Regions from separate parts of the Scopulibacillus cellulosilyticus genome, predicted to be linked through region 1. Evidence: riboswitches for the same ligand, from Rfam matches in the RefSeq annotation. Region 1 holds a riboswitch; each other region holds the start of a gene.
The links. A riboswitch is a leader RNA that binds a small molecule or an ion and turns the genes downstream of it on or off. The one in region 1 is predicted to bind thiamine pyrophosphate.

Region 2: linked by a shared signal. The riboswitch ahead of ACFQRG_RS06755 (ECF transporter S component) and the one ahead of ACFQRG_RS11690 (solute carrier family 23 protein) in region 1 are both predicted to bind thiamine pyrophosphate.
Region 3: linked by a shared signal. The riboswitch ahead of ACFQRG_RS13345 (acetylornithine deacetylase) and the one ahead of ACFQRG_RS11690 (solute carrier family 23 protein) in region 1 are both predicted to bind thiamine pyrophosphate.
Region 4: linked by a shared signal. The riboswitch ahead of thiW (energy coupling factor transporter S component ThiW) and the one ahead of ACFQRG_RS11690 (solute carrier family 23 protein) in region 1 are both predicted to bind thiamine pyrophosphate.

What each region holds. Positions count from the first base shown of each region.
Region 1 covers NZ_JBHTCO010000014.1:74,480-82,768, forward strand. Annotated here, with positions in the region: gene ACFQRG_RS11660 (serine hydrolase domain-containing protein) at 1-46, shown strand, start outside; gene ACFQRG_RS11665 (teichoic acid D-Ala incorporation-associated protein DltX) at 256-402, shown strand; gene dltA (D-alanine--poly(phosphoribitol) ligase subunit DltA) at 418-1,944, shown strand; gene dltB (D-alanyl-lipoteichoic acid biosynthesis protein DltB) at 1,941-3,092, shown strand; gene dltC (D-alanine--poly(phosphoribitol) ligase subunit DltC) at 3,445-3,684, shown strand; gene dltD (D-alanyl-lipoteichoic acid biosynthesis protein DltD) at 3,681-4,862, shown strand; TPP riboswitch at 5,018-5,113, shown strand; gene ACFQRG_RS11690 (solute carrier family 23 protein) at 5,182-6,543, shown strand; gene ACFQRG_RS11695 (LuxE/PaaK family acyltransferase) at 6,527-7,621, shown strand; gene ACFQRG_RS11700 (acyl-CoA reductase) at 7,618-8,289, shown strand, end outside.
Region 2 covers NZ_JBHTCO010000005.1:22,266-30,554, forward strand. Annotated here, with positions in the region: gene ACFQRG_RS06695 (DUF2515 family protein) at 1-704, shown strand, start outside; gene ACFQRG_RS06700 (hypothetical protein) at 813-1,133, shown strand; gene ACFQRG_RS06705 (YppE family protein) at 1,204-1,569, shown strand; gene ACFQRG_RS06710 (hypothetical protein) at 1,607-1,807, opposite strand; gene ACFQRG_RS06715 (hypothetical protein) at 1,857-2,441, opposite strand; gene ACFQRG_RS06720 (spore germination protein GerPB) at 2,540-2,788, opposite strand; gene ACFQRG_RS06725 (spore germination protein) at 2,810-3,031, opposite strand; gene ACFQRG_RS06730 (spore germination protein GerPE) at 3,107-3,484, opposite strand; gene ACFQRG_RS06735 (spore gernimation protein GerPD) at 3,484-3,675, opposite strand; gene gerPC (spore germination protein GerPC) at 3,672-4,289, opposite strand; gene ACFQRG_RS06745 (spore germination protein) at 4,366-4,587, opposite strand; gene ACFQRG_RS06750 (DNA alkylation repair protein) at 4,919-5,179, opposite strand; TPP riboswitch at 5,409-5,507, shown strand; gene ACFQRG_RS06755 (ECF transporter S component) at 5,689-6,273, shown strand; gene ACFQRG_RS06760 (ABC transporter ATP-binding protein) at 6,257-7,729, shown strand; gene ACFQRG_RS06765 (energy-coupling factor transporter transmembrane component T family protein) at 7,753-8,289, shown strand, end outside.
Region 3 covers NZ_JBHTCO010000017.1:52,960-61,248, forward strand. Annotated here, with positions in the region: gene ACFQRG_RS13325 (DNA-3-methyladenine glycosylase family protein) at 1-367, shown strand, start outside; gene ACFQRG_RS13330 (ABC transporter permease) at 745-1,572, shown strand; gene ACFQRG_RS13335 (ABC transporter ATP-binding protein) at 1,595-2,377, shown strand; gene ACFQRG_RS13340 (ABC transporter substrate-binding protein) at 2,742-3,884, shown strand; TPP riboswitch at 4,015-4,117, shown strand; gene ACFQRG_RS13345 (acetylornithine deacetylase) at 4,261-5,544, shown strand; gene tenA (thiaminase II) at 5,541-6,215, shown strand; gene ACFQRG_RS13355 (FUSC family protein) at 6,265-8,289, opposite strand, start outside.
Region 4 covers NZ_JBHTCO010000017.1:6-8,294, forward strand. Annotated here, with positions in the region: gene ACFQRG_RS13090 (arginase family protein) at 207-992, opposite strand; TPP riboswitch at 1,190-1,303, shown strand; gene thiW (energy coupling factor transporter S component ThiW) at 1,425-1,922, shown strand; gene thiD (bifunctional hydroxymethylpyrimidine kinase/phosphomethylpyrimidine kinase) at 1,925-2,731, shown strand; gene thiM (hydroxyethylthiazole kinase) at 2,749-3,549, shown strand; gene thiE (thiamine phosphate synthase) at 3,542-4,189, shown strand; gene ACFQRG_RS13115 (hypothetical protein) at 4,226-5,317, opposite strand; gene ACFQRG_RS13120 (O-acetyl-ADP-ribose deacetylase) at 5,718-6,251, shown strand; gene ACFQRG_RS13125 (flavin monoamine oxidase family protein) at 6,308-7,810, opposite strand; partial or broken gene ACFQRG_RS13130 (response regulator transcription factor) at 8,029-8,289, shown strand, end outside.

The sequences.
Region 1 (8,289 bases):
CAATCCAGCACCTGGACCTGTACACAAACAGGCTGTCCAAAATTAAAAGGTTCTATTTTTTCAATCAGGGCAAGGGTTTATCGAATATAGTGCCAATTGATTAGTGGTTACAAAAAGGTAACATTATTGGAAAAAGGGTAAAATATGTGTCTTGGATGTTATATAATGAAAAAGCTTTAAAGCAAAAAAACCTTTAAAGCAAAAAAACCTTGTGAAAAATGTAGAATAGTTTTCCTTATATCAAGGAGTGGAAGTATGAAAACGATCAAAGAACTTTGGTCACGGCCGATCACACAATGGTTTGTTAAAACTCTTTATTATCTTGTGATCATTATTGCTCTAGTATGGTTGTATGGCGCGAAAGCCACTCATTCGGCTCCATTTATTTATAATGAATTTTAAAAGGTGATGATGAGAATGAATTTAAATTTAATCGAAAAGATTAACAATTGGGCAAAAGAGACTCCTGAAAAAATAGCATTTGTTTGGAGAGACCAAAAGATGACTTATAGTCAGCTTAAAGAGTCTTCCGATGCACTGGCTTATTGGATTGCTAAAGAATACCCGAACGATGATTCACCTATTTTAGTTCATGGACATATGCAGCCAGAAATGATCATTTGCTTTTTAGCAGCAGTAAAAGCCGGACATTCTTATATACCAGTTGATATCTCTATCCCGGAAGACCGTATTCACCGTATGATCGAAAGTTCCGGGGCAAAGCTTATGATTTCTCAAGAAGCACTGACTATAAACGGTTTGCAAATTCGATCAATTAATCCTTTTGAATTAAATGAAATATTCCAGACTTGTAAAGGGCATATGCCAATGCCGGAACAAGCTGTTCGAGGCGAGGATAACTTTTATATTATTTATACCTCTGGCAGTACAGGCAATCCAAAAGGTGTTCAGATTACCTTAAATTGCTTGGAAAGCTTCGTAAAATGGGCGACAAATGATTTTGGATTACAATCAGGGCAAGTTTTCTTGAACCAAGCGCCGTTTTCGTTTGACCTGTCAGTTATGGATCTCTATCCAAGTCTCGTCACAGGCGGAACGCTTTGGGCCATTGATAAAGAAATGATTGCGAAACCAAAGGAACTGTTTGCATCTTTCGAACAATCAAATATCGAAGTTTGGACTTCTACACCGTCTTTTGCGGAAATGTGCTTAATGGCTCCCGGCTTCTCAAGTGAAATGCTTCCTTCCCTTAATACTTTCTTATTTTGCGGGGAGGTCTTACCAAACAATTTAGCAAGACAGCTGTTAGAAAGATTTCCTGGAGCACAAATTATCAATTCATACGGCCCAACTGAAGCAACAGTTGCCGTTACGAGTGTCATCATTGATAAGGAAATGACCGGAAAATACGATTCTCTTCCGGTCGGCTATTGTAAGAGCGACTGCCAAATTCTGATTATGAAAGAAGACGGCTCATTAGCAGCCGATGGTGAAAAGGGAGAAATCGTTATTGTCGGCCCAAGTGTCAGCAAAGGTTATTTAAGTGCTCCGGAGTTAACGGAAAAAGCATTTATGACTATAAATGGCGAGCGGGCCTATAGAACAAAAGATGCCGGGGTATTGGAAGATGGCATGCTTTTCTGCCACGGCCGGATGGACAACCAAATTAAATTACACGGATATCGTATGGAAATTGAAGAAATTGAACATCATCTTCGTTCAAGTGCTTATGTTAATGCCGCTGTTGTATTGCCGATAAAGAGAAATGATGCATACGACCATCTATTAGCGATCGTCGTTCCAAATGAGCATCAATTTGAAAAGGAATTTCAGTTAACATCGGCGATTAAAAAAGAATTGGCAGCTGAACTGCCAGCCTATATGATTCCGAGAAAATTCGTTTACCAATCTTCCATTCCAATGACTGCTAACGGTAAGGTAGATCGCAAAGCGTTACTGAAAGAGGTAACAATGACCGTATGATTCCTTATGCAACATTTTACTATTTTATCATCTTAGCGATACTGCTCATCCCGTCAATCATTGCAGGACTTAATGGAAAATCACTTAAAACGTATAATTCGGTTGTCGCAATATTTTTTCTCGTGCTCACTTTCTATAATAAGCCGGCACAGGCTATATCGTTAATCATTTTTGTCATTTGGCAAGTTGTATTAATTAAGGGATATTTACCTGTTCGGAAAAAAAATAATCCAACCAGCATGTTCTATTTAACGGTTGCGCTATCCATTTTGCCGCTGGTTATCGTTAAGTTTGCACCGTATTTCAAAAGCTTGAGCATGGTCGGCTTCCTTGGCATATCGTATTTAACTTTTAGGGCCGTTCAAATGATCATTGATATCCGTGATGGGCAGCTGAAGGAAGTTTCTGTATACCGCTTCCTTCGCTTCCTGTTATTTTTCCCGACAATCTCATCCGGACCAATTGATCGTTATCGCCGGTTCGAAAAGGATATCGAACATACGCCGACGTCTGCGGAATATAAGGAACTTCTCTACCGCGGTATAAATCGTATTATTCAAGGGTTCCTTTACAAATTCATTATCGGGTACCTTATTAATCAGCATATCCTAATGTCCGGGTACCTCAAACAAGATACGTTCTTGAGTATTGTCATCTATATGTATGCCTACAGTATGTACCTGTTCTTTGATTTTGCCGGCTACAGTAATTTTGCTATTGGCACAAGTTATTTACTCGGGATTAAGACCCCTGAAAACTTTAATAAGCCGTTTCTTAGCCGTAACATCAAGGATTTCTGGAATCGTTGGCATATGACATTATCTTTTTGGTTTAGAGATTATATTTTTATGCGGTTTGTATTTACGATGACCAAAAAGAAAGTATTTAAAAACCGTTACACAACATCCTATATAGGGATTTTTATAAATTTCTTCGTTATGGGATTGTGGCACGGACCTTTTCCGCACTATATTGTTTATGGCTTGCTTCACACCTTTTATTTTATCTTTTTTGATGTATTTGAGCGGAAAAACAAGAAGCATAAATTTTGGCCGGACAATAAGTTGACGCATGTCTTATCTGTTGTGATTACATTTAACTTTGTATGTTTTAGCCTTCTTATTTTCTCAGGAAGACTATTCACTTAAAAAAGGATGTTCAAAAAAGTCCGGGAAACATTGCAGGCGAATTTCTTCGTTGCGTTGCCACTGCGGTCCTCACGTGCCGGGCAATTCTAAGATGTACCTGTGCTCCTGCGCTGCAGCATATTCACAGAGGCATCTCCGACTTCTCGTCGCAACTCGTAGTGTTTCGAGAAGTATCGCTCGTCGATCCGGTCCTCGTGGACTGCCGCGCCTCGAAATTCCGACGCACAGGACGTGCTAGTACTGGCGTTGTCACATGGACGCGACGTTTTTAGCCAGTGTTGGCCCTGTTTGTCCTCCCTTTTGAACACCATTAAAATATAGAACTTTTCATTGAAAAAGGAGACGTATAACAATGGCTGAATTTAAAGAACAAGTATTAGATATTCTTGAAGATGTTTGTGAAAACGATATTGTTAAGGAAAATCCTGATGTAAAAATATTTGAAGATGGCATTTTGGATTCCTTTGGAACTGTCAATCTTTTAGTCGAAATTGAAGATAAACTAGGCATTCCGGTATCGATTTCCGAATTTGATCGCGAAGAATGGGCGACACCTAACCTTATTATTAATAAGTTGGCTGAAATGAAATGAAAAAACCGAGGTATGGCCCATTAATCTTGGCCATCATCATTTTCCTTGCCTTATTGTTTACGCCGGGCAGTGTACAGCATGCGCTTATAAGCAATAAGAAGGTAAACCAGGCGGCAACGAGCTTGGATCCAAATATGTTTCAAGGTATAGCCCTGCAACAAAAAGCAATGGATGATAAAAAATATCTTCCTATTTATGGGTCATCTGAACTTTTGCGTTTAGATCCTTTCCACCCGTCTAACTATTTTAAAGTCAATCCTGACGGGTTCACCCCATTTCTAGTCGGGCGCGGCGGTATGCAGTCACTCGTTCACTTTTTGAACTTTGCATCCATGTCAAATGACCTTAAAAATAGGAAAATTGTCTTTATCCTATCCCCGCAATGGTTTGCTCAACAGGGGTTGGATAGAAAGCATTTTGATCCAAACTTTTCAAAACTGCAGGCCTATGATTTCGTATTTAACAAAAACATAGACCCTTCATTAAAGAAACGCGCTGCCAGGCGGTTACTGCAATTTAAATTTATTAGAAAAGATAAGAATCTGGCTTATTTATTAAAAGGAATCGGTTATAGTAATCAGACAAATAAATTGAAGCTGTTGGGCGAGAAGGCGTATGGAGAATTTGACTATAGGGTGCTCATGTGGAGAGATACGATAAAATCTTTCTCTGTTCATCCCCATCATCCTAATGTTGATCCAAGCTTAAAAAATCTTTCTTGGAAACAGCTCCGTCATCGCGGCGATTTAATGGGTGAAAAAGACAGTACTTCTAACACTTACGGTATTAACAATCATTATTGGAAGAAAATAAAACCTAAATATAGTCATCTAAAGGGATATAGAAAGCATGAAAGGTATTATCATTCACCTGAGTACGGTGACTTGCAGCTTGTGCTGGACTTATTAAAAGAAAAACATGCAAAAGCAATGTTTATCTCTGTTCCAGAGAATGGCCGCTGGTACGATTATGCCGGGGTCCCTAAGAAGACGCGGCAATACTACTATGCCAGAGTCCGCAAGCAAGTAGAAAAGGCTGGTTTTCCGGTGGCGGATTTCTCAAGCCATGAATATGACAAGTACTTTTTAAAGGATACAATGCATCTCGGCTGGAAGGGCTGGGTTTACGTTGATCAAGCGATCAAAAAATTCTACGACAGTCCTAATGGAAAATTATAAAAACGGTGCCTGCTGGCACCGTTTTTAAACTTATGATGATCATTAAGAAACGTCAAAAGTCATCCATTATTAAAATAAAAACCCGAAAAATATTCATTTGATATAAAAAGTTTGACGAATTTTAAACATAGGTGTACGATACAGAAAAAAAGAAAAGTCACCACTAGGGGAGCTTTAAGCTGAGAGAAGTGATTCGACCCTTTGAACCTGATCTAGTTAACACTAGCGTAGGGAAGTGGCGTGGATTTATATTTATACAGTTTGTATATATTGAAGCCACCCGCTTGCCGGGTGGCTTTTTTTGATGGGAGGATATTTTATGCAACAAAAGATAGAAACGGAAGAACAACTTTCGGATAACTCAGGAATAGTCACAGTTGGTTTGGAAGAAAAATTATCACCGGTTCGAGGATTTTTATATGGTTTGCAGCATGTCTTTGTTTCAAACGTTTGGCTTGATCCTGTGTTTGTGACTGCGATGATCGGGCTGTCGTTTGCCTTAGCCGCAAACATGGTGAATGCCATTTTTATTGCAGCGGGCTTGGTCACGCTTGTACAGGCAACACGGCTTGTACGATTACCTGTTGTTCAAGGTCCGTCGGCCGCTTTTGATTCACTTATGATATCTGCCGGAAAAGCTAACGGATTGGCAGCTGCCGGCGGGGGGATTGTGTTAAGCGGAATCATCATTTTTATATTAGCTATTACGGGCTTGCTTGGGAAATTGAAATCTTTTTTTACAGCAGTCGTATCCGGTTCAGTGATTTTAATTGTCGGCGTTGCACTATCCGGCTTTACACTGTCACTTTATTTAGGAGGGGACCCGGGATCGAAAACTTTTCTTGATGGAAAAACGCTGACAATCTCAGTTGCTACTTCATTAATTGTCCTGTTTTTATCTGTATTTGGGACAGGCATGCTTCGTTCGTATTCTTTTCTCATCGCTCTAGTTGCCGGTGATGTTATCGCATTTTTGCTTGGGGAAGTTAATTTTTCTAAGGTCGCAACAAGCGGTTGGTTTGGATTGCCCCATATACTTCCTTATGGTGCGCTTAAATTTGACTGGGTCTCATTTGGGACATTTTTCTTTGCGTATATTGTGGCAGTATTTGAAGCTATGGGTGTTTATCATGCTGCGGCAGAAATGGTGAACGCCCCGTTAGATAACAAACGGATTCGAAAGGGATTTGCCGGTGAATCGATTGGTTCAATCATTTCAACGCTTATCGGCGGTTTCCCGACGACAGGATTTGGCCAAAATGTCGGTTTGATCCGATTAACGGGCGTCGGCTCACGGCATGCGGTTAAGGCAGCCGGGATTATCTTTCTTGTACTTGGTTTTATTCCTAAGGCGGGAGCGATGCTTGCTGTGACGCCTGACGCTGTTGTTGGCGGGATCTTTTTGCCGGCGGCTGCATCGCTTATTTTTACGGGTATTAATATTCTTGGAAAAATGAAGAAAACTGAAGCGAATTTCATGATTGCAGGCTTGTCGATTTTATTATCCATCGCGCTCCCAAACTATTTTACCAATGTTCATGGTTTCTTAGGGAAATTCCTTAGCAACACGATTTTAGTAGGTGCCGTTACTGCTATTTTGCTGCAATTAGTGTTAGTCAATATTCCTAGCTGGTTGGGGATAAATAAAGAAAGAGGGAAAAATAATGAGGAAAGAATCTAAAGAAATAACCGAACAAATCTTAACTTTTATTGAGGAGTCAAATGAAGAAGAATCACGATTCAATGAGCTGGCTCTAAAACTATTTACCTATCAATTTAAGTTTAATCTTCCTTATAAGAAGTTTTGCCAAAAGCGAAGGAAAACCCCGCTGACAGTAAAAAATTGGAGGGAAATACCGGTTATACCAATTCAAGCGTTTAAAGAGCTTGTGCTGTCTTGCGAACCGGCTGAAGAGGCTGAGGCCGTTTTTATGACAAGCGGAACAACAAATGCTGAAAAACGCGGAAAAAATCATCATCCTTCTTTGCAAGTCTGGGATGCTTCAATGATGACCGGCTTTAAACAGTTTGTCGTCCCTGATGGAAAAAAGAGAGCCATTTTTGTTCTTTCACCGGGAGAAGATTTGAATAAAAACTCATCGTTGTCACGGTATTTAACAATGGCGGTAAAACATTTCGGCAATGAAAACAGCCGGAATTTCTTTAATAAAGACGGGCTGGATATGAATAGTTTGGTAAAGGCACTTAAGGAAAGTGAAGAAAGGAAAGAACCCGTCATGCTAATGGGAGCTTCCTTTGCTTATGTGCATTTTCTTGATTACTGCAAGGAGCATGGCAACCGGTTTAAACTTGCATCCGGCAGCAGGCTGTTTGACACGGGAGGTTTTAAAGGTCAATCCCGTGAGGTAAAAAAAGAAGAGCTCTATTTATCCTTCGAGGAAACATTCGCTATCAGTCAAAAAGATTGCATTAACATGTACGGTATGACCGAATTAAGCTCGCAAATTTACGATCAAAAATTTGTGTTCCGTGACCGGCTGAATACGAAAATGTCCAGCGCTTCCTGGTTAAAGACGCTTGTCCTCCATCCTGAAACGCTTGAACCGTTAAAAGACGGTGAAATTGGAATTCTTGCTCATTATGATCTGGCAAACTGGAATTCTTGTCTCGCAATTTTAACTGAAGATATGGGATATAAAACAGCGGATGGTTTGACTTTGCTTGGCCGGGCTGAAGGGTCCGAAGCCCGGGGATGTTCAATATCTGTTGATCAATTAATGGAGGCTCAGCAACAATGATAGATAAAGAGGGGGCGCAAGTGATAGACGCTTATTTTGTGCCAAAAGGGTTTCAGTTAACATCGTTCACCGAACGGATTTATGAATCAGAATATGAGAACTTAATTTTACGGTTCCCGGTGTTTTCCAGCGGAGATATATCAGAACTCTCTCAAACAATTAAAGCTAATCGGCGAAACTGTCTCCTGAATTTAAAAATAGCAGAAGTTGTTGACATCATAGATAGCGCTGTACAGAAATGGCTGGATCCAAATTATCCTTTTAGGCAATTGGCAGAAAAATGGCTGCCGGTAATCACAGGCTATCATAAAGAAATGATTCGTCTTGAATTAAAACGGTTTATGCGGACATTTCGAAAAAAAGAACTTCTCCGTTTTCTTGACGAAGAATTCGATAACCCCGCAGTGCTTGATGAATTTCGCCCCCGTAAAACAGGTGGTTTTAGCAAGGCATACGGCCCTAAGCTCATTTTTCATATTTTCTCAGGCAATGTTCCGGGGCTGCCTATTTGGAGCATGATAATGGGACTGCTTATTAAATCGGCGAACATAGGAAAAACCTCGTCTTCTGAACCGTTAATGCCTGTTTTGTTTGCACAGACATTGGCCGAAGTCAATCAGGATTTCGCTGATTGTCTTGCCGTTTTGCCATGGAAAGGCGGAAACATT
Region 2 (8,289 bases), on a different contig from region 1:
GGCTGATATTTTCGGATGCCTTTCCACAACTTCTTACCTATCATTTATCAAAGCAAAAAAATAGACCTTATTTTTATTTACTAAAAGCATTCAATATATCTATTTTTATGGAGAAGGAGTGGGAATTGTTTTGGATTACACAGGATAAGCGCCGTCTTTGTACAAGCCAAATTGTTAATGAACAGCAAGTCATTGAAAAGCCGGTTATTCAACAAAGCTTTTTTCATAACAGGGTTTTTAACCGGTTATTTTTTAAATTTCAAGAATGGCTGCATCAAACAGCAGTCATTTTTCCGACTGTTGAAGGTGCTTTATACGGCTTTTCTGTTTACCGATTTACACATGTAGAAAAGAGAATTGAATTTGGTAAACAGCTGTCATGGCTGCTGTTTGAGTCTCCAGTTTCAAAGGAAATCCAAAAATTTGCTTTAACCGTAGAACCAACCGGATCACGGATAGATTATGATCAATTTCGACAGGAGACAACTACCTATTATACATACTTAAGAAGTTTTTACAATCCTGTTAAACATCATTTAAGCGAAATAAACGATTGGTTTAACGGTGAAATAAACAATAAATGGTTTGATAACCCAAAATTCTTACCTTATGACATCAGCCATTGGTATGTAAAAAAACAAAAGCAAATTGAGAAATTAGCAGCTCTTATGTCATTGTTTTGTCGAATTTTAAAAAAAGAATGAGAAAGCCACCTTTCTTTGATGAAGAAGCACTTCTTTTGTCAAGCCGGCAGGACGTTCACCAGAAAGAAAGAACTATTTAAGTTAAGAAACCAACGGGAGTTGATGGTCATGAAAACGAAGAAGCATATTGAAGAAACTTCTTATGGCTTATCAAGAAAAGAATTAGATGTTCGGATGGATTTTCTGGAAGTCAAAATGGATCAGTTGGAGAAAAAAATTTCTAATAAAGCAGATGAGATTGTATCCATGCAAATATTACATCATCGTCAGGAATTAGAAAATATCTATTATATGATTCATCAGATTGATCAACAAATCAGATTAATTGATCGGGAGCTGACGAGATTTACTAAATTGAATGGTATTTTTCCCTTGCCTAATATGAAAAACCGCCATTTACCGGTATTGAAAGAACTGGTCGGTTCTTAAGCAGCAATGGTTGTTAAAGAAATGTCATAATCCTTTTCTTTTGGTACGATAGAAGAGGGGGGTGACAGCAGTGGACAAGGAAAAAATACAAACCCTAAGACAATTAACAAGACTGCTGAAGGAATATAATCAAATGGCGTATGAACAATTTGTCAACCGGACCCGCAAAGAAGGTTATGAAGTTGATTTTTATGGTGCAGTCAAGCCATTTGCAGATAAGGTTCTTGCCGCAGCTGATCAATGGAAGCCATTGGCTCTGGAATGGATTAATAAACAGCATCCAAAGTATGTTTATCATATACAAATTAATGATACGTATGATAATTTGACGATAACCTCTGTTACAGCATTTCAAAAAGATACGCGCCGCCGCCGTTTTTTGGAAACGATAAAAGCGGTGGATTATGTGCTGGATGCAATGTTAAATCAACTATAAATAACCCTTCTGTCGTAATAGACAGAAGGGTTGTTTTTTAATAAATCATTAAAAATTTTATAAATATAAATATAAAATATGGGATACCTAAAAATAAGATGATTTTGAACATGACATTAGTTAGTTTCTCAAGGAGGTCTTCTGGTTGAAATTTGTTAAAACTTTTTATAAATGTTTTCGCGGCATCTGTGAATGAACGTTTAGGTTTAGCCTTTTCCAATACTTTTCCAGCAATCATTATTTGTCCTCCCAATGTGTTTATTTAATACATCATATGGTTGTCCAAATCAGATTATGCTAATTTTAATAGAAAAAAACTCGCCATTGCGAGTTTTAATAATGTGGTTAATATCTTTGGGAGCTAAGTCGTTAAACCGTGTAAAACCGCCGGATAAAGCAAAAGTTCGGCCATTAATAAGCGGGTATAATCCTTGCCATCCGCCGTTTAACTGATAATATGGCGTGCCTGGAATTTTTTTTAAAAAGGTTAGATACGTACCGTTTTCAATAGCGCCAGGATATAGATTATTAAGCGGATTCTCAGGTTTAGGTAAAGGATAAATGCCTGTTGTTAATAGATGAACATCGTGTTGTTCAGACCCTTTGTATACTGTTTTAACGGATAAAGGCTGTACATAGTTAATAAATTTACCAATGTCTGTATGACGCCCTGTATTGAATTGATAACTGACACCTTGAATCTCAGCTAAAATAATTAAATCGGATGAAGCAATCAAATCCTGACTGGTTTTTAATTGCGCGCTTTTTATAAGATCATGATGGACATTAAAGGCTTTTGATACATGAGCCTCCCCAATGAATAAAATAAGAATTAATGCTGGAAAAACCATTAAACGTTTTATAACTGTCATGCAGGGATCATCTCCAACAATTTATATTTCTTATATATGTTGTCTCAATTTCTATATTTTTAATCAAAATTATCTTATCCGCCAGAATGACAGTTAATTTAAGTTGGTGCAGGAAGAGGCACTAGAATAGGCTGAAGTGTTTCACTTGGTTGGGGAGCTTCTCCTGGATGTGTTATTTGACCCGGCAAGGCAAGTTGAGGTGCTGGTTGTGTGAATCTTCCTGAATTATAGGCATTAGATACAGGCTTAATCATTCCGGCACTGCCAATTTGTAATACAGATGAATTTGATAGACCATTAATTCTTAATTGATGAATATGAATGTCTTGGTTAATAAAAAAATTCATATGGAACGCTCCAATAAAAAATTAATTATTAGCCGCATTACTTCCGTCTGCAAGATCTGAATCGAAAGTATTTGTGCTGTTTATCAGATTATTTGTTTGTAAAAAGTCGCCAGTACTTAACGCACCTGATCCGGCATATGTTTTCGATGTGCTTTTAGGCGCAATATTTAATGAGTCGCCGACGTGAAAAACGGCGCCGCTGCCTATACTGTTGATTTTAATTGGTCCCGCAATTGATGGCATATCGAAACATCCTTTACACCTATTGATAAATTTATTCTATGCCGGTGAATGGTTAAATGTTAGATTAATGAGGTCTCAGTCAGGCGGATTAAAAAATTGCCGGATGTTTTTAACCCGTGCTTCAGTGTAAACATAATCTGTAGAACCAACATCTATAACAGAAGCCGTAGATACACCGGTTATTTTAATATGATTGACCTTGATAAAAGGATCTTCATTAATGACATTTGTATGAACAGGTTCGTAAATATTGGCTTCAAGCAATGGTACATCAAAAATATAATGATGCTGATTAAGAATGGGGTCATTTTTAGGGTAAATTGGATATTCTCTTTGGATGGCAAAAACTTTTCCGACTGGTGTGACCCGCTTAGAATCACCAACCTCAAGGATTGAACTTAAGGAAATGGTGTTAATTTTTAGCGTGTCTACGACTGAAGTTCTAACCGGCACTACCGCACGACCCCCTGAGCAGCATATGGTGCGAGCGCTTCACCGACGATCAGTGATTCTGCCGGAGTATCGAAAATGGACGATGATCCAATTGTTTTTGCATCGCCAATCAGTACGACAGAAGCCGTTGCCACACCGATGATCCTTATATTGTTCACGCATAATTCCTTATTAACGACATTAAAATTCATTGTGAATCACGCCTTTTTTTAGGAAGATAATCAATAAACATACTAAATGCCTTTCTAATGTCATCATGCAGCTTTTCATTAATGACATCAACTAAATCTTCCCGATTATCAAGATATTGCTCCTGGTATTTAGATAAATAATATTGAGCCCGGTTATTAAGCTGTTTTTGAACATCATTAATAATAAACTGCCGATATGTGTCATCTAAAGGATAACCTTTTTCTTGCTCGATCCCGCGTAAATCTTCAAATGCTTGCTCTCTGAAATACTGATTCAGAAAATGATTAACATCATTCATAACCGCTGAGGAAGGATCAATGGGTTGTTCCGGCGCATGAATGGTTTGGTCATTTATTGTAAAATCGTCCAGATCCTCCATATCTTTATTTGGGTTTAAGCCAATATTCAAAGTACCCTCAAGCGTGTCAATTTTTAATTGGTCAAAAGAATAATTGACAGTTAAAGGTTGTTGTTTTTTTAAGCCGTCCATATCTGTTTTCATCGTTTTAATCACTTTTTCTAATTCCCGAATGCGTTTTTCCTGCGTATTCATCTTACCGTGCAAATGTTGTATAATTTGTTGCCATTGATAAGGCTGTTGGTAATTCACCATCGCTCACCTCTCTATTTAAAGATATGCAGTAAATAGGGGGGACGATGACCTGTGAAAAAGAAATTTTAGAAAAGGGCTATACATTTAAGGCATTTCCCTGGTCAATAAGATCGGGATCTTCAACCTGAGTTGAATTTGGTGCATTATGAATAACTAATCTGTCTCCAGTGTTAAAAGAACCAGCCCCGGCAAAACTTTTGGAAAAAGCAAACGGCGAAAGATTATAAACATCACCGACATTCAAAACAGAGGAGCTTGACATGACACTAATTTTGATTATACCGACAAGAGCAGGCATATGAATAACATCCTTTTGCTGATTTCCTTACATTAGTCTATGAAATGGGCGAATAATTGTTAAAGAAAACTTGCCGGCTTGTAAACCCTTTAGACACGGACCGGGGAGTTCAGTACCTTTAAATTAAACTGTTTTAATGAAAAAAACCAGCCGACAGCTGGTTAAAATATTAATGATTTATCCCGGTGCAAGCGTCCGTAAAACTCCCGCCTCAAAACTTGAGTTTAAACAATGAAGTTTAGGCGGGAGATAACGGACGCTAACCCCCCGATAAGTTCAACTAACCATCAGTGGGGGGATGAACAAAACCCCCACTGATGGAAGTTTCACTTTATAGACTTTCTTTATTTTGTGCGTATTCTGCACGTTTAATAAAAGATTGTTCATCCTCTATTAACCCGCAAACACCGCACTGGACCTTTTGTTCAGGTCCATTATAGGGCAAATGAATAGGGTCCAAATGATCCATGTTATATTCCTCGGTTATTTCTCCGGTATTCGGATCCATTTTAACTGCCTTAGGTTTTTGCTCGATAATATTGAAGCGCGTTTTATTTGTTTTACAATTTGGACAAAGGTAAGGATGAGACATTAAAAAAAACACCTCCTTATTTCATTTTTTGCAAAAAATTAAAAGATTATTAAAGAAAACTTGCCGATTGGCAAGCCTGTCACTTTATATGTTGAATATGATCGAATGAAGAGAAATTTTAAAAAGCAATATGAAAAATTAAGAAAAAAATATGTTTTTAAAATAAATCTTTATATTGAAAAATGTTCATGTTTGTAGTAACGTGTTAATAAATAGAAAAATATTCGATTTGTTCCACTAGGGGTGCTTTTCGCTGAGAGGGGCTTATGCCTAAACCCTTAGACCTGATCTGGATAATACCAGCGAAGGAAAGTGGTAAAAGTAACTGTCTTTCTATTGACAGGTGACCTTGTTAACTTATGCCGCTTTCCAATACCGGAAAGCGGCATTTTTTTATATGACGGTTATTGGAAAAAGGGTATCTGAAAAGGCAGTTTGCTATTTTCACGAAAGGACTGCCTCGCAGTTATTTAATGGATCAAAGGGACAAATCCGGAGGAGGAAAATTCGTGAAAAACAATCGTAAGTTAAAGCTCACAGACATTTTGGTGACAATTGTAATCGCATTAGTATTCGGTTTGATTTACAAACTGTGGGGCCCGGTATCTTATTTATTAAAACCATTGGGACTGCAAATTGATCAGCTTGTATATGGTATGTGGTTTATGGCCGGGCCGTTTGCGCTATTGTTAATCAGAAAGCCGGGTGTCGCCGTATTGGCAGAGACGGCAGCCGCCTTAGGAGAAGTTTTATTTGCCGGTCAGGGAGGAATTGTTGATTTTTATTACGGTTTTTTGCAAGGTCTTTTTGCTGAGATCGTATTCTTTGCTTTCCGTTATAAGAAATTTAATCTTTCTGTGGCCGTTTTTTCTGGAATGGCATCTGCTCTTGCGTCTTTTATATTGGACTTAGGTTTTGGTTATTTATTCGAGCTTGCCGGCTGGAATCTTGTTTTAAATATTATTTTCCGTTTTATTGGCGCAGGATTGATTGCAGGAGCATTTTCTTACGTGCTTGTTAAAGCTTTAGAATCAGCCGGGGTAGCCAATATCGTCAGACCGGTTTCAAAGGATGATTATGATGTCCTTAATTAATACCCAATATGGTGTCACAAATTTGCGCTTAGCTTTTCCTAAGGAAAAAGAAATGCAGTTTAAGGATTTGTCTTTTCATTATAAAAAAGGTGAAAAAATTCTGATGCTTGGTCCGTCCGGCTGCGGGAAATCAACACTCATGCAGGTGCTGTGCGGTCTTGTTCCGGAGCATATTGAGTACCCTATGAAGGCAGATGATATCAAACTTCCTGAAAAATGGGGCTATGTTTTTCAAGATCCTGATTCGCAATTTTGCATGTCGTATGTTGATGAAGAAATTGCCTTTGTATTAGAAAATCTTCAAGTCCCTCGTATAGAAATGCCGGACATGATTAAAAAGTATCTTAATAAGGTTGGACTTCATTTAGAAGAAACGCATACGCCGATCAATCAATTATCAGGAGGCATGAAGCAGCGGCTGGCGACAGCTTCCGCGCTTGCCTTAGATCCTGATACCCTGTTTCTCGATGAGCCGACAGCGATGCTTGACCCGGAAGGTACAGAAGAGTTATGGCAAATGATTCAGGAAGTTGCCGCTGATAAAACAGTCATTATTGTTGAGCATAAAATCGACCATGTTATTCATTTCGTCGACCGGGTCGTTTTATTCAATGATGAAGGAAAGATTATTGCCGATGGGGAAGCCGGTACTATTTTTAAAGACTATCAAAGTAAACTTGATGACTATGGCATTTGGTATCCGGGTGTTTGGAACCAAAATTATGGAAATGAGCCTTTGATGATAGAGTCTCAAGACACCACGCCGTTGCTTCAAGTTGAAGATTTTACGGTTTACCGTAAGAAGACGCCTAAAGTTCATGTACAGGAACTGTTGGTATCATCCGGGGAATGGATTACAATCATTGGCAAAAACGGAGCAGGAAAAAGTACTCTTCTTGAGGGTATCATGGATTTACTGCCCAACAGCGGCAACTGCCGTGATCTTTCTAACGGGGGTTCTTCGGGAATGACATTCGTCTTTCAAAATCCTGAGTTTCAGTTTGTGACGGATAAAGTGATTGATGAGCTCGAATATGGACTCAAAATGAAAAAAGTTGATCATTCAACCATTAATGAGCGGGTCAATCAAGCCCTTATACAATTTTCACTTGCAAATCAAATCAATCAGCATCCATATCAACTGTCGATTGGGCAAAAAAGACGTTTAAGCGTCGCTTGCGCATTACTTGAAAGCCCAAAGATGATTTTATTAGATGAACCGACATTCGGCCAAGATGCAAAAAATACTTTTGCCCTTCTTGAATATTTTGAGAAGTTAAGACGAAATGGCACAGCTGTTATAATGGTTACTCATGAAATGGAAATCGTAAAACGCTTTGCTACCCGAATATTAGAGATTGAAGACGGCAAATTGAAGAAAGATTTGCTGACAGCCCGCGGACAATTCATGTTAAACAGGACAGAAAGCATTTATTTAGATGCAGTTAAAGCTTAGTTAGAAAGGAGATGGATAAAGAATTGTTAACTTATCAAACATGGCTTTCTAAAGTCAATCCCTCACTTAAGTTTCTAATTATTGCTATTTTATTTATTGCTGTTCTCATGGTTCACAACCTTAACACTATGATTTGGATGACAAGCTTATTTTTTATTTTATATCTCGTTTTTAATGGATTTAATATGAAATTGTCTTTCTGGATGTTATTGCTTTCTTTTTTACTCGCTATACTTAGTTCGACAACAATGATTTTCTTTGGTCAAGGCTCACATATATTATTTCAATGGCATTTAATTGTAATATCTGAAGAAAGCTTGGCTAGGGGGCTTCATATCGGGCTTCGAACTTTTCTATATGCTATGTTAAGTCTCGTTTTTGCCTCAACAACAAAACCGGTACTGTTTTTCTATTCTTTAATGCAGCAGCTTAAATTGCCGCCGAAATTTGCGTACGGTTTTTTAGCGGCTTTCCGAATTCTTCCTATTATGTATGAAGAGTTTCATATTATTAGAGCGGCAATGAAAGTTCGCGGCATTGAAAAGAATAAAGGGCTGAAA
Region 3 (8,289 bases), on a different contig from region 1:
ATTTAGCCGCAGAAAAGCAGAATATCTTGTAGATACATCCCGGCTGATAGCTGAAAAGTCCTTATCCTTAGATGAGCTTAAACAATTGAACAATGGTGAAGTCATTAAAAGATTGGTCAAAATAAGAGGAATTGGCCCCTGGACAGCGCAAAATGTTTTATTATTCGGCATGGGAAGAGAGGACTTAATGCCTGCTGGAGATATTGGCATTCAAAACGGTATTAAAAAGTTTTATCAATTGGAACAAAAGCCTACTTTAGATTTTATAGAAAATAAGGCGAAGAGCTGGTCGCCATTTAATAGTTATGCCGCTATCTATTTATGGGAATATCTTGGTAATCATAGTGTGAAGAATCCTTCGCAGTGAATTGCGAAGGGTTTTTTTAAAATAGTTCCTCATTACTAAATCGCTAAAAAAAATTGATGTTTTTATTTTCAGATTATACACAGTTTCCACAGGTTTATCCACAAATATATAGGCTAATCTAGGGGTATTCCACATATTTACCCACAATATCCACAGGATTTTTAATTTTTATCCCCAATTATTACTCACAAATTCATTTCACTGTCCATCGAATTTTTTAGAGGTTATCCACTTATCCACAAAAATATTGACAAAAGACTGTTTCGTATGTCTCAAAACGGCTTGCTATGAAATTGACACAAAATAAATTTTATATGCGTCTTTTGTCACGCACTGGGCGAATGTGCATATGATGTGGTTACTAGAGGTGAGCAACGATGGCAACCAAAATGGAAGAGGTTTATATGGAAAACTCAATTGCCGTGGAAAAACAAATGTGGAAGAAAGGCCGGCGCAGGCAAAAGGTGAAACATTTGCTCACGGTAGCATCTCCAGTTTGTTTGCTTATTTTATGGGAAGTTTTATCACGGACACATATCATTGATGCACGTTTTTTTCCTCCGCCTACTGAAATCATCGGTACCTTTTTTAAAATGGCAGCCAGCGGTGATTTATTCGATAATTTGGGCATCAGTTTATATAGGATTATAGGCGGCTTTCTGTTAGGTGTGATTCCGGCGATTTTACTGGGACTGTTAATGGGAATGTACCGGCCATTCAGGTATTTTTTTCAACCGTTAGTCATGGCGCTTATGCCAATTCCTACACTTGCTTTGATGCCGATAATTTTAATTATCTTTGGTATTAGTGACTTTTCAAAAATGATTACAATTGCAGGAAGCGTGTTCTTCCCTGTTGTTATTAATACCGCTGCCGGTGTCGCCAATATTGATCAAATTTATTTAGATGTCGCTAAAAACTACGGGGCAAAATCAAAAGACTTTTTCTTTAAGATTGCTTTACCCGGTGCTCTTCCTGTGATGTTAGAGGGTATTCAAATGGGGCAGGCAATCGCATTATTAACCATTGTTGCAGCGGAAATGATGGGTGCGCATTCCGGGATCGGCTATCTTATCTGGACATCGTATAAAGCTTTCTTACTGCAACAAATGTATGTGGGTTTAATCCTTATTTCTTTCTTTGGCTATTTCTTCTCTCTGTTATTGCGAATGCTGCAAAAGGTGCTTATTCCATGGAAAAAGTAGTTTTTTGTAAAGGAGGGGGAGTATGTCCGTAACGCCGAAAATTCAAATCAATCATTTAACAAAGATTTTCTTTAAAAAGCAAACGGCTGTTACTGCAATAAAAGACATAAATTTAAGCATTAATGATGGAGAATTTGTTTGTTTGCTCGGACCAAGCGGCTGCGGAAAAACAACACTATTAAGGATTTTGGCGGGACTTGAGAAACCGAGTACAGGGGATTTTAAAATTACGCGCTCAAGCCAAGACCGGCCGCTGCAATCAATGATTTTTCAAGAAAAAGGCGTTATTCCCTGGCTGACCGTCGAAGACAATGTGGCTTTTGGATTAAAAATGCGTCATCTGCCAAAAAGCAAGATCAAACAGCAAACAGACTATTATCTTGAAAAAGTCGGACTCAAGGACTTCAGAAAGCTTTATCCTTCTGAAATATCCGGTGGAATGAAACAAAGGGTCAGTATTGCCCGGGCATTTGCCAATGATCCGGAAATCCTGTTAATGGATGAACCGTTTGCGGCTCTTGATGAGCAAAACAAATTTATTTTACAAGAGGAATTACTTAATATTTGGTCAGAAACAAAGAAAACAGTCTTGTTTATTACACATAGTATTGATGAAGCATTGCTGTTGAGCGACCGTATTTTATTAATGAGTACACAGCCCGGGCAGATTATTCGCGAGAAAATGATTGACGTACCGAGACCGAGAAAAGTAGAAACGATCCGTTCTAATCCAGAGATGTCGAAAGAGTTCGTTGATATTTGGGAGCATTTGCAAACCGCAGTGGAAAAAGCACGCCAATCTTAACTTTATAAATGTGAGTTCAAAAAGGGGGAACGAGCAAAGCTTCTCGAAATACTACGAGTTGCGACGAGAAGTTGGCGATACCTCTGTGAATAATCTGCGGCGCAGGAGCACGGTCTACTAGAATATTCATCTTTGAACACTGCGACGAGCTATGAATAGCTTCATCGATAATCCTCGCGCAGGAGCACGGTCTACTAGAATATTCATCTTTGAATACTGCGACGAGCTATGAATAGCTTCATCGATAATCCTCGCGCAGAGCACGGTCTACTAGAATATTCATCTTTGAACACTGCGACGAGCTATGAATAGCTTCATCGTTAATCCTCGCGCAGGAGCACAGAGACATCTTAGTATTTGCCCCATGTTTCCGGGACTTTTTGAACATCATCTAGAGGAGGCATGTAAGGTGTGGAAGAAATTCCTTGCCGCTTTATTAGTGATTCCGTTGTTTGTTTTGATTATAAGTGGCTGCCAGGGGGGAGATTCGTCAAAAGAAAAACAATCTAATGTTGTGGATACTAAGGCTAAACCGGTGGATGGCAATTTAAAACCATTAAAGAAGCCGACCACCGTGGTCATTGCGGAGGATGATTCCGCATCTGCTGCGGGATTTTATATTGCTAATGCTAAAGGATATTTCAAAGATTACAATATTAAAATCAAATTTGCTAAGTTCTCTAACAGTGATGATATGCTGCCGGCGCTCGCTTCCGGTAAAGTTGATATTGCAGGCGGTATTTCTTCCGCATCCTTCTTTAATTCGATGGCACAGGGAATAGATGTCAAAATGATTGCCGACAAAGGACATAATTTGAAAGGCCAATCCTACTTTTCCTTCGTGGTAAGTAAAAAGATGAAAAACAAAATAAAATCGTATAAAGATTTTAAAGGCAAAAAAATTGCTGTTTCTACAAAAAATGGGGTCGATGATTATATTTTTTCAAAAATGTTGAAGCATGCGGGACTTTCAAGAAAAGATGTTCATTTTGTTCTAATGCCTGATTTCGGCAATATGGTATCGGCAATCAGTAACGGTACAATTGATGCTGCTTTGCAAATCGAACCAATGATTACACAAGGCGAAGCGGAAGGTATCCATTATCGTTTCGGGGACACAACAGATTATGCACCAAAAGCTCAAATTGCCATGGTACTTGGATCGCCGAAGTTTGTTGATGATGAGCATGCTGTTGCACTAAGGTTTATGGTAGCTTACTTAAAAGGCGTCAGGGATTATAATGATGCATTCGTTAAGGGAAAAGGAAATAAAAAAGAAATCATAGACATCATGACGAAGAATACATCACTTAAAGATCCAAAAATATGGAACAAAGTCAGCGTGATAGGCCTAGACCCGAATGGTAAAATGTTTGTTAATAATATTAAAGATCAATATAAATGGTATAAATCACGCGGAGGCATTGACGGAAACGTAAATGTTAACAAAGCCGTTGATACCTCGTTGGCTAAAGAGGCAGTGAAAGTATTAGGGCCCTATAAATAATGAAATGACTCCTTAGGCGTTAAATACGGGGATAATTGTAATGACTTTAAGGAATATCCAATGACTGCCCTAAAAAATTGATCTTTAGAATCTATGAATTTATGTTAATATTATAATAACTGGATAAGTATTTAAACACTAGGGGAGCCAACAGGCTGAGATCAAACTTAAGTTTGAGACCCTTCGAACCTGACCTGGATAATACCTGCGTAGGGAAGTGGAAGCTTGCCATTTAGGCTTGATCAATGTATTTAAACCACTCTTTATGCTAAAAAGAGTGGTTTTTTGCGTTATAAATTGGCAAGTTTACTTTAACAGATATGTGCGCGGCCGCAAGTCCTCGTTCTCATAAACTTTGTCAGGAGGGGATATTATTATGACAACATTAACAGAACAAATTGAAATAAAATTAGAGGAAACTCAAGATGAATTATTACAATTGTTAGAGGAATTAGTCCGTTTTCCAACGGTTAGTCCGCCGGCAAGAAATACAACAGAAGCTCAATTATTTATCCAAAATTACTTGGAACACCTAAATTTCAAAACAGAAAAATGGGATGTGTTCCCCGGTGATCCAAATGTTGTTGGTATTAGAAAAGGAACAGATTCAGACCGTTATAATAGTCTAATTCTTAATGGCCATATAGATGTAGCCGAGGTCGGAGATGATTCAAATTGGACAAGTTCACCCTTTCAATTAAGAAAAGAAAATAAATATGTATACGGACGGGGTGCAGCGGATATGAAGGGAGGACTTGCTTGCGCTTTGTTTTCGATTAAGCTTTTAACGGAACTTGGTATAGAGCTAAAAGGAGACTTGCAATTTCAATCCGTCATCGGCGAAGAGGTTGGTGAAGCGGGCACTTTGTCTTGCACTGAAAAAGGTTATACGGGGGACTTTGCGATTGTCATGGACACAAGTCACTTAAATATCCAAGGACAAGGCGGTGTCATTACCGGGTGGATAACTGTAAAAAGTAAACAAACGTTCCACGATGGCCTCAGGTCTAAAATGATTCATGCCGGCGGCGGGATTAAAGGAGCCAGTGCCATAGAAAAAATGATGAAAGTCATTCAGGGTTTACAAGAACTGGAACGCCATTGGTCGATTACAAAAAGTTATCCAGGGTTTCCGCCGGGGATCAATACGATTAATCCGGCTGTCATCGAAGGAGGGAGACATGCGGCCTTTATTGCAGATGAGTGTAAGTTGTGGATTACCGTTCATTTTTATCCTGATGAAACGTATGAAGAGGTGATAAAAGAAATTGAGGATCATTTATACAATACAGCATTGGCAGACCCATGGCTAAAAGAGAATCCACCGGAATTTCGTTGGGGCGGCAAATCAATGATCGAAGACCGCGGAGAGATTTTTCCTTCGTTGGAAATTAACCCGGATCACCCAGCAGTTGTTCGTTTAAGCAATCATCACAAGAAAGTAACAAATGAAGAAGCTGTTATAGGTATGTCAACATCTGTCAACGATTCCGGGTGGCTTGGAAGAGCCGGTATTCCTGCCGTTACATATGGGCCGGGGCAATTAGAAGATGCCCATTCAGTAGATGAAAAAGTGAGTATTCATGAATTGCTGGATTTTACAAAAACAATGGCGTGTTTTATTGCTGATTGGTGCAACACACGAAAGGAGAGAGAATGATGTCATTTACAGAACGGTTATCTAAAAATATCGAACCTATTTGGGCGAAAATCCATGATCATCCTTTTGTCCAAGGGATCGGAAATGGAACATTACCTCAAGAAACGTTTGCCTATTATATGAAACAAGATTATGTGTATTTAATCGACTATGCCAAGCTGTTTGCAATAGGTTCTATAAAAGCAAGAGATATTGAAACAATGGGGTGGTTTGCCAGACTTCTGCACGAAACATTCAACACTGAGATGGATTTACATAGGCAATATGCATCGGAATTTGGAATTACAAGAGAGGAATTGGAGCGAACCGAACCAACGCCTATCAACTTAGCATATACACGCTATATGCTCCATGTTGCCCAAAACGGTTCACTTTCTGAACTTGTCTCTTGTCTTCTTCCGTGCATGTGGAGCTATTGGGAAATCGGAAAGGAACTGTATGCCTATAATGGAGAGTCATTGTCCAAGAACCCTTACGCAAAGTGGATTGAAATGTATGCATCAGATGACTTCGGGGAGCTTTGTCAATGGCTGATTGAATGTCTTGATAAACAGACGAATGGAAAGCCGGAATTTGAACTTCAAGTTTTAGAGAAACATTTTCAAACGACATCCCGTTATGAGTATATGTTTTGGAATATGGTCTATGAGCAGCATGAATGGCCAATATGACAGGCGGTATGTTAAAAAAATGAATTAAAAATAGAAGCCCTGGACGGCATTACCGTTCAGGGCTTCTATCGCAGGAAGATGGAATTGTCGTTATGACTTCAGCGCCAAAATCTTTGGCTAAGGAGACGATGGAAGAATTGATACGCCAAATGTAATATAAGTCATAAACTAATTGGTCTTGATTGCTGTTTCCACGAAATGATTGTTCAGGAAAACGTTCAATTTGTTCTCTTTCTTTTTCAAGCTTCCATACTCTTGCTTTAAATGTTTTTCCTATCATCAGCTTATTTAAAGTATCAAGGTTATCTTGTAACCGTTGATTAACCTGTATTAGCGTCCTTTGTAAAAAGGGATTGATTCTGATCTTTCCTTCTGTGTTTGTAGAAGCTGTGAGATGTTTTGCATAATAATTCAAGGCGGTTAGAACGGTCAGCCTTCGTTCGATGCCGGATCTCCCTAACGCACCGGGTGTGTTATGAAGCGGTTTTGCTTCATCCCTGATTTGCTGAAGTTTCTCGTCCAATTCCAATGCCATATCCGCAAGGTAAGCGGATTGATCACTATCTATTAATTTGTTAATAAAACCATTAAGGTATAGTTTTAAGCCGTTCAGGAAGTCTACGGTTCTATCGGAGACTTTATCCCGAGTTTTTATAGGAAGGACAAGAACGGAAACGAGCAATCCGATGCCGACTCCCACAAGTGTATCAATAACACGTGCGGTTAATAATTGTTCATTAACGCCGCCGAGCAAAAGATTATACATGATTGCTAAGACCATTGTCATCCAAAAAGTCATCAGTGCATATGAAATATCAAGGAGATAAAAAGCCATAAAAATACAAATGAACAAGAGTAAGAGTTCCAAATCCGTACGCCCGTCTACAAGATGAGCGAAAAAGAATCCGCAAACCGCTCCAATCAGCGTACCAATAAATCTATGAAAGGCTTTGACAAACGTTCTCCCTACCGATTCGGTTCCAAGAAGAACGACAAACGCAGAAAGTAATGCCCAGAACTGGTGAGCAGGCGACAAAAGATAGCCAAATATTGTTGCAAGCTCACAGGCAATAGCGGCCTGGACGGCTTTCTTTGTGGATACCCGCATCCCCTTTTCATTTTCGTTGTTGCTTGACTCCAATTCGTCACTCTCAGAATTCTCGATGTTTAAAAAAGATTTAAGCTTCTCTTTGTTTATATTTTCTATTCTAATTTGGCGCATACGGTTGGCGCCTTCAATAAGGTGGCTTGCAATCGATTCTACGCGTCTGATTAAATACAACCAGTCTTGATTTTCATCATTTTTGTGATGAAATTGGTCTAAATATGCCCTTAACTCGCGAACAGCATTTTCAGCTTCCTTTAAATGCGAATGGTCATAATCATCCTCCTGCACATCCGAATAGCGTAACGAACGGACGACATTTAGCAGTGATTTTCTGATCACATCATTTTCAAATGCGTGTAATAGCTTTAAACGTTTTAACGCTGAGAATAATGTCTCTATTAACATTTCTGCATTAAAAATATACACTCGCAGGTGCTGGGAGCGAATGCCGGGCCATATTCGAGATGGCTCTGTGGAATGGAGTTCACCTGACAGCATTCTCGTATATGCGTTTAACTTTGTGATATGTCTGTTAAGACGGTTGAGCCTGAGCCAATTAATTTTTAAATCCTGTATCATATCAATCATGATGTCAAACGTTAAATTAACTTGAATATGGAATGAAGCCATGCTGCGTTTTAACGTCCTATCGGAGCGCTCTTTGAATAGAATAAAATGGGACAAATAAGCCGACGCAACACCGATAATAATACCAATTAAAAATAAAAGGAGCTGGTCAAACTTAACGTGCAAGAGAACGGATATATATAAGGAAAAAAACGAGACCATACATAAAGAAAAATAACGTGAACGATAACGCTGTAAATAAAAGGCTGAAAAAATAACAATAAGTAATACAATATCTATCACATGGTTAAAAGTTGACGTCCATGTACCTACTGTGACCGAAATACCCCCAGACAAAGGCAAGAGACACGTGGTGACTTTTTGTTCTGCCATTGTATC
Region 4 (8,289 bases), on a different contig from region 1:
TTTTAGGGTTGCCGGAAAAGTAGTGCGGTTGGCGAACCTTTCAGTGCCCTTTGAAGGGCTGGCCAGTAACAGAGGCTTTCAGCCGCAGAGCAAACCACCCGTTTTCACGGGTGGTTTTGATTAATGGTTATTTATACTTAATTTAGGTTCAGGATAATTATTTTAATAAATATATTAATAAATAGTAGTCTTTGTGAATTTAAAAATCAGTGATGAGCATAAATTTTCGAATGAACTAAAGCATCTAAAATCTGATAATTGGCTTGTTCATTTTTATGAATAATAGATTGGTTCTTTGGATTAAAGGCATCCACGGGTGACACAGGCCATTCCCCGCAAATATCAATACCGGCGACATGTTTAAAAGCGGCGACTGAAGTGATGATTCGAATCAAATCCTTCAGAGTCATATGTCCTTGATCCCAGTTAGTTTCAGCATAGGCTGAATCGAGTACGTCTTTATCAATGCTGATATAAACAGTATCTGTTTGAATGAGTGAGAGAATGGTTTGCAGCTCGGTTAGCGGTAAATGTTCACTTGAAAAAATATGAATCTTATGCCGGAGTTGAGTTGGCAGATGACTGGGAAAGGAGGTATTTGGACCAATAATAATAGCTTTTTCCAGCAAGGGAAGGTTTAAAGCGGCATGATAGACCCATGAACCGCATGATAACAGCGAAGGTGCTGATCCCTCCATTAAGTCGGTGTGATGGTCAAGAAGTATTAACGTGAAAGGTTCCTGGATTTCTGATAGTAAGGCATAAGAGACATAATGGTAATTTCCGTTGCCTATCAGAGTAATCCCTTTTTCAGTGCGATCCTTTATGGCGTTTGTAATTTGATTTAATGAATCTGGTTCACAATAAAGGTTAGTATGTTTAATGTCATATAAGTCAATCCAGTTATGAGGAAAGTCTTGACACAACTGATTTTGAACAACATAACTGCCATCAAAATTTAAGAATGTAATGTCATGATGCAATAACCCCATAACACACTCACTTCCTTTCAAAAAAGTAGAATGCAAGGAATGCTTTATTAATACTATTTTAAATCTATTCACAAGAGATGCAAATATTTTGACTTATTAACATTATCCATGTTATCCACAAGTTCAAGGGGTCTGACCCCTTTACTTGAAAAGAGCGGGCTTATGTGTTACTTTTAATCTGAAAATAATTAAATATATGATAGCACTGGGGGAGCTGGATAAGGCCGGCTGAGAGTAAGACCTGCAAAGTCTTAGACCCTTGAAACCTGATCTGGATCATGCCAGCGTAGGGAAGTCGCGGTTCTTTGTATGTATATTAAAAGGCGCAAATCCTATTCTGGGAGTTGTGCCTTTTTTACATAGCTTCGGAATACACTTCGATCTTTTCACCTGATTAGTTCCTCTAGTGCGTTAAGAAGGAGGCAGTCGCCGGTGTCTGCTCGTAAATTAACGTTTTCAGCACTGTTTATTGCCATCGGAACATTGACAAGCAATATGATCTTTATTCCGATCGGCATGTCTAAAATAACGCCCATCCAACACATTATTAATGTCTTATCAGCGGTTGTTCTTGGTCCCGGTTATGCGGTTGTCAATGCCTTTATGATTTCTTTATTAAGAAATTTACTCGGAACGGGCTCATTGTTAGCCTTTCCTGGCAGTATGATCGGTGCGTGTCTGGCCGGTGTATTGTATGTCATAACAAAAAGGAAAATATTTGCTGTTTTTGGTGAAGTCTTAGGAACGGGTATCATTGGAGCAATAGCTTCTTTTCCAATAGCCAAGTTTCTTCTCGGGCAAAATGTGGCAGCTTTCTTTTTCGTCGTACCGTTTTTAATGAGCACTGTTTGCGGCAGCTTGATTGCCTGGGTTGTGCTCACCGCTTTAGAGAAAAATCGTTCAATATCAAAATACTTTCCAATGAGGTGAAAATGATGAAAACAGTTTTAACAATAGCAGGTTCGGATTCCAGCGGCGGCGCCGGCATCCAAGCTGATTTAAAAACTTTTTCAGCACACGGCGTTTATGGAATGAGCGTGATTGCCGCAGTAACAGCGCAAAATACACAGGGTGTGCTGGCTGTTGAAGATATTTCTCCAGATATGATAGGTAAACAAATTGATGCAATTTTTACCGATATCCCGGTCCATGCCGTGAAAATTGGCATGGTATCAGACAATGCATCTATTAAAATCATTGCCGATAAACTTAAAATCTATCAGCCGGAATATATCGTTCTTGATCCGGTCATGGTTTCTAAAAGCGGTTATGATTTATTGAAGCCGGAAGCAAAACAAGCGCTAATAGAAGAATTACTGCCTTTAGCGACAGTGATTACACCGAATTTAAAAGAAGCAGGTGTCCTGATAGATCAATCTATTACCGACCTGCAAGAAATGGAACAAGCAGCGGAAAAAATTTATAACTTTGGACCTAAGGCAGTCCTTATTAAAGGCGGACATTTAGAAGGCGAGCCGGTGGATGTTCTTTATGACGGGAACTCGTGGAAGCATTTTAACGGCAAAAGAATTAACAAAAATAATACTCACGGAACCGGATGCACGCTGTCTTCAGCCATCGCCGGCAACCTCGCAAACGGACATACACTGGAAGAGGCTGTTTTAAAAGCCAAGACTTATATAGAAGGCGCAATTGACCATGGATTAGCCATCGGCAAAGGCGTTGGACCGACGAATCATTTATATCAATGGTTTCCGGAGACAAGCGTTATTGACTAAAGAGAGGGGCTTCTGTTATGGATCAAATCTATGAACTTTTTAATAAAATAAAAGATAAACAACCGCTCGTCCACCATATTACTAATAGTGTAACAATTAATGACTGCGCAAATGCTACCTTGGCTTTAGGAGGGCGCCCGGTCATGGCGGACAGCTCGAACGAAGCGGCTGAGATGGCGGCGCAATCATCTTCTCTTGTCATAAATATAGGCACTTTGGCGGAAGAAACTGTCGAATCGATGTTAAAGGCAGGAAAGGCAGCTAATGAAAAAGGGATTCCTGTCATCTTTGACCCTGTTGGTGTTGGAGCAACCGCTTTTCGCAGCGACTCAGCGAAGAAAATTCTTGCTAATGTTGATTGCTCTATTATTTGCGGGAATATGTCTGAGATTAGAACGTTAGCCGGATTGCCTTCAAGCGGACAAGGGGTTGATTCAGGCGACAGCATGGAAGGGGCTGAAGCTTTAGCCAAGAAACTTGCCAGCGAGCTAAAAGCGACAATTGCTATTACAGGGGCGATTGATGTCGTATCAGACGGTGAGCATACTGTTCGTATTCAAAACGGCCATCCAATGCTTGCAAAGCTTACAGGAACCGGGTGTATGACGAATTCATTGATCGGGGTTTATGCAGGAACGGATAATAAACCGTTCGAAGCCGCTGCGGCAGGTATTTTAACCATGGGACTTGCCGGTGAAACGGCTCATCAAAACTTAAGAGCAAATGAAGGTACGGGGATGTTCAGAGTCCGTTTGTTTGATGCGTTCTCAACCTTGACTGTTGAAGATCTTAAGAAAGGGGCACGTATCAATGGCTAATCAAAATGTAGACTACCGTGTGTATTTAGTAACGGAAAACTATGATTCCGGGCACCACAATCAGTATATGAAAAAGATAAAAGAAGCCCTTGACGGCGGGATTAGCCTATTGCAGCTAAGGGCAAAGCATGAATCATCTAAAGTGTTTTACGAGCTCGCAAAAGAACTCAGGGACACGGCGGCTTCTTACCATGTTCCATTGATTATTAATGATCGTGTTGATATCGCTCTTGCTCTTGATGCTGACGGTATTCATGTGGGGCAGGATGATCTTCCGGCAAGTATTGTCAGGGAAATTATCGGACCGGATAAAATTTTAGGCGTTTCCTGTTCAACTGTTGAAGAAGCGGTAAAAGCAGAACAAGATGGTGCAGATTATCTTGGTGTCGGTTCAGTCTTTCGAACAAAAACAAAAGGCGATGCGACGCTGATTGAACTTGATGAACTCACTCGTATCAAAGAAAAAGTATCAATTCCGGTTGTCGCTATCGGCGGGATTACACAAGATAATGTAAAAGAACTCCTTGATCGCAATGTCGATGGTGTTGCTGTAGTTTCAGCCATTCTTTCGCAAACGGATGTTAAAAAAGCAGCAGAAAAATTGAATGATAAAATGAAAAAGGCAGGAAGTCTATTATGATGACTTCCTGCCTTTTTCTTATCTCAATTTTACTTCTTATTGATAGTTTACAACAGCTGGTGATGGATCCAGCCGTAAAACCTGTTTCGGAGAAAGAAGCGGCTGATCTTCATGATAGAAGAGCTTAAATCCTCCGTACTGGTTCGTTTGTTCTGTAACCAGCTGATGGTATTTATATTTCTTATCTTTGGCTCTCCCGAAACCATCTGAGTTCTGAACGACTTCAACATGTTTAGTCGGTTTTATAAGCGATTTATTTTTGATGATGCCTTTTTGAAATTCGTGTACCATGACAATCTTATCCGGCAAGTTATCCTTTTTTACAAGATTGTTTATGTATTTAATAGCTTTTTGTATGTTTGCGCCATTCACATGTCCGAGGTCCTCGCCCGGTACCTGCCCTTTTCCGACGTGAAATTCGGTATCTATGGCTAAATGGACATTCGGCATCTTAAGATAAGGTTCAAGTTCCTTGACTTCGTTCATAATCGAGTCTCGGCCAAGCTGAACGTCAAGGATTAATAATGCCTTGTTATCTTTAGCAAGTTTGGCGTAACGCTCAATGATTTCTTTTGAGGTATGAGAGATATAAAGTTTCTTTGGTCCTGGATCCCGCTGTGCAACTGAAGCGATCAGCTCAATTGTCGGAACAGCCGGCCGGGATGGATCAGCATTAGAATAGGCTTGAGCCTGTTTTTTAAGTTTCTTCATCATCTCTTCTGGAGAACTTTCACCTAGGACACCCATTTTATTAGAGATAGGCGTGCCATAAAAGGAAACAAGCCTGTATTTCTTAAGAGGGCCGTTGGATAAGTCCTTTTTACCTGCCATCAGCGTTTGTCCTAAAGGTACTTTTCTTTTGTGATTGGAATTTTGATCTTTTGATGATGCTTTTCCTTTCTTAGAGTCTGCAGAGAAATCCTTTAGAGGCTTTGCATCTTTTGACGGAGGAACAGGGGCATAAGGTGTTTCGGGTTCCTTATTCTCATTAAGTGCAGATGCTTCTTTGACTGTTTCTTTCTTTTTATTTCCGCCATTTGCACTGCCGTTTACATCCTCCGTTTGTCCACACCCTACCAATGCAAAAATTAATAAAGTGATTGGGATCAGCGAGACATATTTTTTCACAGCTCACACTCCCTTTCAGAAAAAATAGTCTTTAAGTCAATAAGGTAAGTGAAATGATTATTCCTTAACTAAGGCGGGTGAATAGTTATTGACTGTATGTCCATTATGTAAGAAAACATCAAATTCTGTCAATCATTGTAGAAAAAACTAAAGGTTTTCAAGTGAAAGAATAATTTATAATAAATGGTACGCCAATGCCGGCGGTTTACTCAAAAGAAGCATTGCCGCCTCTTGTCGCAGCTTGCAGCAGATCTAGAAGCAATGCTTGGCTCCTGCGCAAAGGTTTCCAAAAGGGCTCTAACAAAGTTTGTCATAAAGCTGGGAAGGGATGTAATCATGTTGTTGTTTTGTTGACATTTTAAATCGAAGATAAGAAACTATGCCTAAAGGGGATGATCGAATGACAGCTATTTCGGAAAAAATCCATGTTGTTCAAGGGGATATTACCAGGGTAACCGTCGATGCCATTGTCAATGCGGCAAATAATGGATTACTTGGCGGCGGGGGCGTCGATGGGGCGATACACCGGGCAGGAGGCAGTGAGATTCTGGAAGAATGCAAGAAGATTAGGGAAAAGCAAGGCGGCTGTCCAACGGGCGAAGCTGTTATTACAACAGCGGGACGTCTTAATGCAAAATATGTCATTCATACTGTCGGACCCGTTTGGCAAGGCGGAAAACACCAAGAGGCGCAGTTACTTAGAAACTGTTATCAAAATGTTTTGCAGCTTGCTGATCAATATCATGTTGAAACAATTGCATTCCCAAATATCAGTACAGGTGTTTATCATTTTCCGAAACCGTTAGCGGCAGATATTTCTGCAGAAGAAGTGTCATCCTACTTAAATGAACATAAGCAAAGCAAGATTAATAAGGTTCTTTTTGTTTGCTTTGATGAAGAAAATTATCGTTTGTTGCTTGAAAAAACTAATTAGTTGTTTAATAGTTGGCCGCCAAACTGCATGATTGAGTTATGGCGGCTAAATCTTATTCATTTAGCCGCATGATGAATCTCAAACGCAGTCCGGATGCCGGATTCTATTGCGCCTTCGATCCAATTAGGATCTGATGATGTTTGTTCGCCGGCAAAGTGAATTCTTCCTTCCGGTATTGTCATATAAGGCAGTAATTCTGTTTGTTGTTCCGGCTTGAAAAAAGTAAAACCGCCGCAAGAATTTTTATCCAGAAGCCAGCTCTTTGATATACCAGTGACAAATTCTTTATAGACGACATTCCCGTGAATAGAAGCTAAATTGTTTAAAGCGTGATAAACACGTTCTTCATTTGAAAATGCTATCCATGGTGATGCATCATCACCCCATGTATAACTGGCAATAATGACGGCTGGACCGGAACTTCCAATCCCGTTACTTGGATAATAGACAAAGCGTATTGGCAAATCAGTGACTGTCTTCCCGCCGTATAAGCCTTCTTTTTCCCAGAACCTGCTTTTAAATTCAATCGCAACCTTGGAAGCATTCATATAATGAAGTTCTCTTATAGCCCTTCGCTTTATATGTGATATAGAATGATAAGGTTGAATATCAATGAAGCGCAAAGCTGGAAAGGGAATCGTAACAATGCACCTGTCCCCTGTAAAGCTTTTATTTTCAGAACCTTGCTTTGAATTGACAGTAACACCGTCATGTTGCTGGGTAATGTTAACAACGCGATGATTAAATAAAACGTTGTCTTTTAACTCAGGGAGAAATGCCTTTGGAAGCAAATCATTGCCTCCGGTAATTTCAAAAAAGCGCTCTATTGGCAGAATCGTTTGATATAAACGCGATGAAGGACTTAAAAAAATCATCACATCTCTCATTGAATGGATAAAAGCTTGTTCGAGTAATCCTTCTAGGTCCAAAAGGACACCAATCATCTCTATAGCGCCTTGTGAAAAGCTTATTCCGGGAGGATGAGGCGCATATTTTAAAAAAGATTGCATCGAATATTTATCAAAATGCTTAAGAATAATAGGCCAATTTCGGTTAGGATTTTTGTTAATAAAATCTGTAATAGGTTTTAAGGCTTCGTATATCAATAAGTCAGCGGTTTTGCCCTTTTCATGAGGAGATACTGGATATTGAAGAATATCGGGATTTTGTTCATATTGTTTTACCCGTGTTTTTATACCGTTTACATAAATAAGATCTTCAGGTGTCGCATTAATAAATAAATTGGTTGGTAAATGAAACCTTTTAATATATTCTAAAACTAATACATGTGATTCCGGTATTCTTAAAGCGCCCATGTTGGGATAATGTCCGCGGCTGAATGGTGATCGATAAGTCATAACCCGCCCGCCGATTCGATCGGTGGATTCTAAGATTTTAACGCTGTGGCCGGCCTCTTTAAGTAAAGAAGCGGCTACCAGTCCCGATATACCGGCGCCGATAATGACGACTTTCTTCGGTGAAACTGTTTGATTTAAACCGTGTCGAATAATGGAAAGCATTTGCTCAAGGGACAGTTGAACTTGATGTTTGTGAACCATGCCTTACTCATTCCTTTCCATTCTAGATATTGGAGGTTGAAGCTTGAAGGCAGGGTGCGGAGACTTTATATTCTGATATTTAAGCATTTATGGCCAATCGAAAACATACGTTCAAGGGAACTAATGACATATTATTCTCCTCTAATGTGAACTATGCTTTTATAATGTGATCGATATATTGAAATAATAGGTTTTTGAAGGGTAAAAGGAGTGTGCTTATGTTAAAAATTATGATCGTTGAGGATGATGAAACGATTAGAGATATTGTTTATGAGAACATGAAGCGGTGGGGATTTGATGCTTTTTATGTTGAACAATTTGAAGACGTTTTGTCATTATTTATTGAAAATAAGCCGGAACTTGTCCTTTTGGATATCAACTTGCCTGCATTTGACGGTTTTCACTGGTGCCAGAAGATTAGAGAAGTGTCCAATGTGCCGATTATTTTCTTGTCATCCCGGGATACCGGTATGGATATA